2 regions of the Paenarthrobacter sp. YAF11_1 genome follow, and region 1 is predicted to be linked to the other one. Evidence: riboswitches for the same ligand, from Rfam matches in the RefSeq annotation. Region 1 holds a riboswitch; the other holds the start of a gene.
What was found. A riboswitch is a leader RNA that binds a small molecule or an ion and turns the genes downstream of it on or off. The one in region 1 is predicted to bind cyclic di-AMP.

Region 1 (3,278 bases):
GCCGACACCCCAGTCCTGCCAATCGATCTTGCCCACCTGGGAAACCATCATGAAGCCCACAACCACCAAGGCCGGGGCCACGGCTTCGAAGGGGACAAGGTTGATCAGAGGCGTGAAGAACATGGCCACCAGGAACAGCACGCCGGTGACGATCGACGCGAGGCCGGTGCGGGCGCCTTCACCGATGCCGGCGCCGGACTCAACAAAGATCTGGTTGGAGGAAACCGAAGCGCCACCACCCACGATCGCGCCGAGGGCATCCACCTGCAGAACACGGTCCACGTTGGGGATGTTGCCGTCCTTGTCCACGGTCCCGGCCTCGTTGGCCAGGCCCACCATGGTGCCCATGGCATCGAAGAAGATGCTCAGGAGGATCACGAATGCCAGCAGGGCCGCTGCGATGAACCCGAGGTGCTCAAAGGCGCCGAACGGGTTGGCTTTGCCGATGAGGGACAGGTCCGGGGCGCCCCACTCTGAGAGTGTGGGAGCCACGAGCGACCAGCCGCGCGGGTTGACGTTCTTGCCGTCGAAGCTGGGGCCGATGTGGAGGGTGAATTCAAGGATGGCGGCCAGTGCCGTGGAGACCACGATGCCGATGAGGATGGCGCCGCGGACCTTGCGGACCACCAAGGCGATGGTGAGGATGAGGCCCACTGCGAACACCAGGGTAGGCCAGCCCATCAGCTTGCCGTCGACGCCCAGGCCCAAGGGAACCGTGGTGCCGGCGGCGTCGGGAATTCGGCGCACAAATCCCGCATTGACCAGCCCGATCAGCGCAATGAAGAGGCCGATACCTACAACGATCGCCGTTTTCAGGGCTTCCGGCACGGCCTTGAACACGGCAGTACGGAAACCGGTCAGCACCAGGATGAGCATGGTGACGCCGGAGAGCACCACGAGGCCCATCATGTCCGGCCAGGTGAGCTCCGGGTGCGAGGCCACAGTGACGGCAACGAAGGCGTTGACGCCCAGGCCGGTTGCCACGGCGAACGGGTGCTTGGCCCAAGCGCCCATGAGGATGGTCAGGATTCCCGCCACGAAGGCCGTGGTGGCTGCGACGGCCGTGAAACCGAGGGAGGCCCCACTGGAATCCGCCCCGGAAAGAATCAGCGGGTTCAGCACCACGATGTAGCTCATGGCGAAGAACGTTGCGAAGCCGCCACGAATTTCCCTCGAGTACGTGGATCCACGTTCAGTAATTTTGAAGTAGCGGTCTACGGCAGAACCTTGTTTAAGCATGAAGGACTCCGGGGATTGAGGGGAGTGTGCTCTCAAATCCTAAGCGGTCCGGTACGGGCCCTCCGGACGATTCGCCTAGTCTGTAAGGAAGCCAACACTAGGAGAAACCGCCCCATGCGTACCATCCGCCCGCTTCTGGCCGCCGTCGTCGCTGCTCTTGCCTTCGCGTCCGCCCTGCTGTTTTCTGCGGCTCCCGCGTCCGCCCACGACGTCGCTGAATCCACGACGCCGGCCAACGGTACCGCCGTGACGCAGGTCCCGGCGTCGGTCTCCATCACGTTCAACAACCGACCGCTTGCCATCGGTTCCGGCGTGACGGTCACGGCAGGTGGCGAAAACTGGGCCGACGGCCCCGTTGAGATCATCGACAACCAGGCGGTCCAGAAGCTGCGCGAAGGCGCCCCGGGCGGCGAATACACAGTGGTCTGGCGCGTCGTCAGCAGCGATTCCCACCCCATTGAGGGCACCTTTACCTTCACGGCCACCGTAGGAAGCGCGACGGCGGCCAACGGCTCGGCGGCAGTCTCGCCGTCCGCTTCAGCACCTTCAGCAGCAGTACCGACGGCGGGGACCGGGGCGCCGGGAACCGGTAACAGCGAGCCAGCCGCGGATGCCTCCCAGCCCTTCCCGTGGAGCATTGTGGGCTTGGCGGTTGTTGCTGTCGGTCTCGTTATTTTTCTGGCTGTTACAGCGCGGAGAAAACTCGCTGCTTCGAACGACTCAGATGGCGATTCTCCCGCGGAATAACAGGGTTTTCTACGTAGCTGCGAAGATCTCGAAACGGTTACTGCGACACGCCGGAAGCGCGCTTCTCGTTACTTAAATGTGACTTCCGCGTGATCATCGCGTACGGTAGTACCTGTGCCTGTTCCACGTAACGGGCACTTCCGGCCTGATTGCCTAGCTCTGCCGCAGTCCGGAATCCGTTCGCAGACAAACCTTACGGCAGAGACGGGGAACCCATTTTAGGTCGCTTTCGAGCGTGCCTTGGGGTGAAGTCACGAAGCTTCCGCTGAACAGCGGGGGATAGTGGCCGGGTGACTCCCATCCGAATCCGACAGCTAACCTCGCAGGCATCGGGAGAGGCTCTTTCATGTCTTCACGCATTCTTCGCGGCCGTCGTAAGGCGGACAGCGTACGTCCTAATCCGTTCATCTCCATCTCCAAGGCAGTCGCCAGCAACGCTTCCGGCGCTGGCCGCCAGGCAGCTGTTATTGCAGCAGCCTCGGGCCTTGTGTTGACCGGCTCCATTGCAGCTCACGCTGCTGAAGCTCCGGTTCAGCGGGATTCCAGCCCGGCCACGGTCGCTGAGACCGTTTCAGCCGACGCTCCCACCCAGGTTGTTACCGCCCTGGCTACGGCTACCGTCAACTTCGAGCGCCCTGCTGTTGCTTCCGTAGCAGCTCCGGTTATCGAGAAGCCTGCTCCGGTTGCTCCGGCTCCCGTCGCCAAGAAGGCAGCAGTCACCACTGCCGCCGCAACGGCTCCTGTTGCCAAGGCTGCTGCTGCCGCTCCGGCCGCTGCTGCTCCTGCTCCCGCTGCTGCCCCGGCCGTGGGTGGCGTCAACGCTGCCATGGTTGCCTCGGCTTACGCCCAGATCGGCATCATGCAGGACTGCACCGCCATGGTGGAGCGCGCGCTCGGCTCCGCAGGCATCCCCGTTGGTGACCTCGGCCCCATGCAGTTCATGAACTACGGCAAGGTTGTCAGTGACCCCCAGCCCGGTGACATGATCGTTCAGTCCGGCCACGTCGCCATCTTCATCGGCAACGGCCAGGCCATCAGCGGTGGCATCAACGGCAACCAGACGGGCATCCACCCGATCAGCTGGTTGACCGCTACGGGTCCCCTGACCTACGTACGCGCTGGCGCATAAGCCTCACGCTTCAGACCAAAGGCCGGTGTCTTTGAGGAATTAGTCCTCGAAGGCACCGGCCTTTGGCGTTAAGTTATGTGCGGAAAAGTTCAGAGCCAGGTGCGACACCGGGATAGAGCGCGCCTCAGCTGTATAGCCCGACGGCCTTTGTCTGGAGTCGTCC
Region 2 (3,278 bases), on a different contig from region 1:
GTGATCCTGGGCATCAGCGAGCCGTTCCACGTGATCCGGCAGCTCTCAGGAGCGTACCGGCAGTCCAAAGTTGCGGCGCAGGCTGCCGCGGTCGATCGACCCCTCGGCGAGCTCGTGGACAGCCGGGCCGTAGGCGTCTATCAGCTCTTCGACCGCCTGCTGGCACCCGGAGGCTGGGATGACACCGGTTCCGTGCACTTCCGAACGCTGGAGGACCAGGACAAGAACGGCGAACTCCTGCCCGTCCTGGAACTCCTCTATGACAGTGATGGTTCCGTCCAGGACGTCGCGGCCAAACTCCACCTCCACAGGAGCAGCATCTACAACCGGCTCGGCCGGATCCGACAACTCATCGGCGCTGACCCGTTGAGCGGAGCGATCCGCCTCGAACTGCACGCTGCCTTGAAGGCCCGCCGCTGGGCAGGCCGGCCACGGATCTAGATTGGAAAGAAGAAAAGGCAGGCACCCTGGGGGTGCCTGCCCTTTTCGCAGGGTCTTGCTTTAGGAACGCCTCAGCCGCTGGCAGCTCCAACGGCCCAATCGGCGTCGGAACGTGGCCGTCCGGCTGCTGCTGCAGTACCGGCTGTGCCATCCCACGTGCGTGGTGGTGCGCGGCAAGCGCGTGCTCATTTGAGGGCGTCCTTTGCCGCGTTAAGGATCTCTTCGAGTGCCGTCTCGGTGGGCTGCGGCGCGGTGGCCGCGCTGGGCTTGCCCGTGGGCTTGGGTTTGGTGGTCTGTGTGGGAGTCCCCGTCGGGGTGGGGGTAGGAGTGGGAGTGGGCGTGACCGTCGGCGTGGTTGTGGGCGTCGGCGTCGTGGGTGGCGTGGTGATCGTGTCCGACGGCACCTCACTGGGTGCAGGCGCAGGCTGGGTGGGGACCGGGCTGGCGGTGCTGGGTGCCGCGGCGATGGTTGACGGCACTGCGGACGGGACCCAGACGGGGTCGGCCAAGGAGACTTTCGGGGTGGGAACGGACGACGGCGACACAGGTGCGGGCGCCTCCGGAATCGTGGCCGGCTGGCCGGCTGCCGACGTCGCTGCAGCTGACGCGGAGGGTGACGAGGCCGTCGAGTAGGAGGCGCTGGGTGCGGGTGCCGCTGTGCCCGAATTTCGATCGGCGGCGTTGGCTTCCTGGGAAGGCGTCTCCTGGCCGAAGAACGGCAGCTCGAGGGCCTGCCCCAAGGTCCCGGCTGTCAGGACCAGGCCGAGGGCGCCAGCCACCACGGCCATGCGCTGGCTCATGTGCTTGACAGACGCAGCTTTACGCAGGACCGCCTGGGTTTCCCGGCCAAGGGACGATCCGCCCATTCCCGGCCTGGAAGAACTGGGAGCGACCGACTGCTTTCGAACGTCCTTGCGGCTTGCCAGTGAAGCCGACGCTGTGGCGGCCGCAGCAACTTGCGCCGGGGATGTGCCCCGCGGTGAAACGGGTGCGGCAGCCGGCTCGTGGCGGGCGCCCACAACAGGAATGGCGGCGGTGGCAGGTTGGGACGCGGCAGGCTGAGGCGTTGTCGGCTGCTCGGAATCCTCCTGCTCGGAACGTGACGCCTGAACAATCGGAATGGCCGAGGTAGGAGGCCCCGGCGTGGTGGAAGCCGGAGCTGCAGCCTGTGCGGCCTCCACGACCGGAATGGCCGCGGTTGCCGGCTCGGCAGCTTCGGAGGGCTCTCCTGTTGCGGATGCAGCTGGCTCGGCCTCGGACGACGCCGGGGCGGCGGGCGCGATCACAGCCAGGGTTGCCCGCTCCCGCTCGGCCGCGCGCGCGGCCGCTCGCGTGATGGGTGTCGCGACGGTGGGAAGGGCCGCAGTGGCGGCCTCCGGCGTCGTGCTTGTCGTTCCGGGTGCGGCAGCAGTGTCTGCCTGCACGCTGATGGGGGATCCGCTGGGTTGGGCCCGACGGCGTCCGGTTGGCTTGGTGCGCTCGCGTTCAGTCTCGGCGCGGCGCGGCTGATCCATGGTTGGGGACATGGTGGTTGCCTCTCAACGCCTTCGAGGTTAGCTGTCGGGTTCGGACGAGGCCGTCCGGCCGCCGTAGCGGCTTCACCCCAAGGACTTTGGAAAGTCCGGGAACTTTTGGGTCCCCCGCCTCTGCCGCGGGTCTGGCGGATCCCGGAATGCGGCAGAGCTCGGCGTCATTCCGGAAGCGGCCCAGCGGAGATACGGGTCGCCCTACGACGGTACATGAGCCGGAAAGTAAAGTCACATTAATATAACGGACGGTAGGCCTCCCAAGATGAGAGGGTTCTAGCGTTTAGGCTTCGGGGCCGGTGCCGGCGCGGGCAACTCATGCTGGATCCTCTGGATCTGCACGGCTTGGTGGGTTTCCGGGCGGAAGATTTCATCCGCCACTCCCAGCATCCCGCCGGTAGCTGCACGCCGGACCTTGCCCTGGCTGCTCCGGCGCGATGACCAGTACCACACGCCGGCCATCAGAGCCGGGAATCCGAGCACTGCAGCCGCCGCGAGCAAGATATCCATGGCCCAACACTAGCTTCGCGCTGCACCGGCAGGTAGACATTGACTATGGACCTGCCTGTGATGCCACCCGTCTCGCCCATGCTCGCCAAGTCCGTCCCCACCATCCCCGATGTTGGGCACTACGAGCCCAAGTGGGACGGATTCCGGACCATCGTCTTCAAAGACGGGGATGAGATCATCCTGGGGAGCCGCAATGAGAAGCCCATGACCCGCTACTTCCCCGAACTGGTGGAGGCGCTGCGGAAGAACCTTCCGGACAAATGCGTGATCGACGGCGAGATTGTCCTGATCGAGGGCAATCGGCTCGAATTCGAGGTGCTTCAGCAGCGGATCCACCCGGCCGACAGCCGGGTGAGGATGCTCGCCGAGAAGACCCCGGCGTCCATGATCGCGTTCGACATCCTCGCCCTCGGCGACGACGACCTCATGGGCAGGCCGTTCTCCGAACGCCGCGCCATTTTGGAGCGTGCGCTGGCCAAGGCGGAGCCTCCCGTGTACGTCACGCCCGCGGTCACGGCCCTGGAGCGCGCGCAGGAATGGTTCGTGCAGTTGGAGGGCGCAGGTCTGGACGGGGTGATGTCCAAGCCCTTGGACGGGATGTATTTACCCAACAAGCGCGTGATGTTCAAGACCAAGCACGAGCGCACCGCGGACTGCGTGGTGGCTGGCTTCCGCTGGCACAAGACCGCGAAAGTTGTGGGGTCCATGCTGTTGGGTCTTTATAACGACGCCGGTCGACTCCAGCATGTGGGGGTGGTGGCATCGTTCCCCATGGCCAAGCGAGAGGCCCTGGTGGCTGAG

Region 2: another riboswitch for cyclic di-AMP. It lies ahead of AB4Y77_RS16080 (hypothetical protein); the one in region 1 lies ahead of AB4Y77_RS14490 (hypothetical protein).

What each region holds. Positions count from the first base shown of each region.
Region 1 is NZ_JBFRDF010000008.1:223,785-227,062, forward strand. Features, by position in the region: gene AB4Y77_RS14480 (NCS2 family permease) at 1-1,239, opposite strand, end outside; gene AB4Y77_RS14485 (copper resistance CopC family protein) at 1,354-1,986, shown strand; cyclic di-AMP (ydaO/yuaA leader) riboswitch at 2,161-2,329, shown strand; gene AB4Y77_RS14490 (hypothetical protein) at 2,333-3,115, shown strand.
Region 2 is NZ_JBFRDF010000010.1:100,380-103,657, forward strand. Features, by position in the region: gene AB4Y77_RS16075 (PucR family transcriptional regulator) at 1-441, shown strand, start outside; gene AB4Y77_RS16080 (hypothetical protein) at 627-1,967, opposite strand; cyclic di-AMP (ydaO/yuaA leader) riboswitch at 1,970-2,114, opposite strand; gene AB4Y77_RS16085 (hypothetical protein) at 2,244-2,477, opposite strand; gene AB4Y77_RS16090 (ATP-dependent DNA ligase) at 2,523-3,278, shown strand, end outside.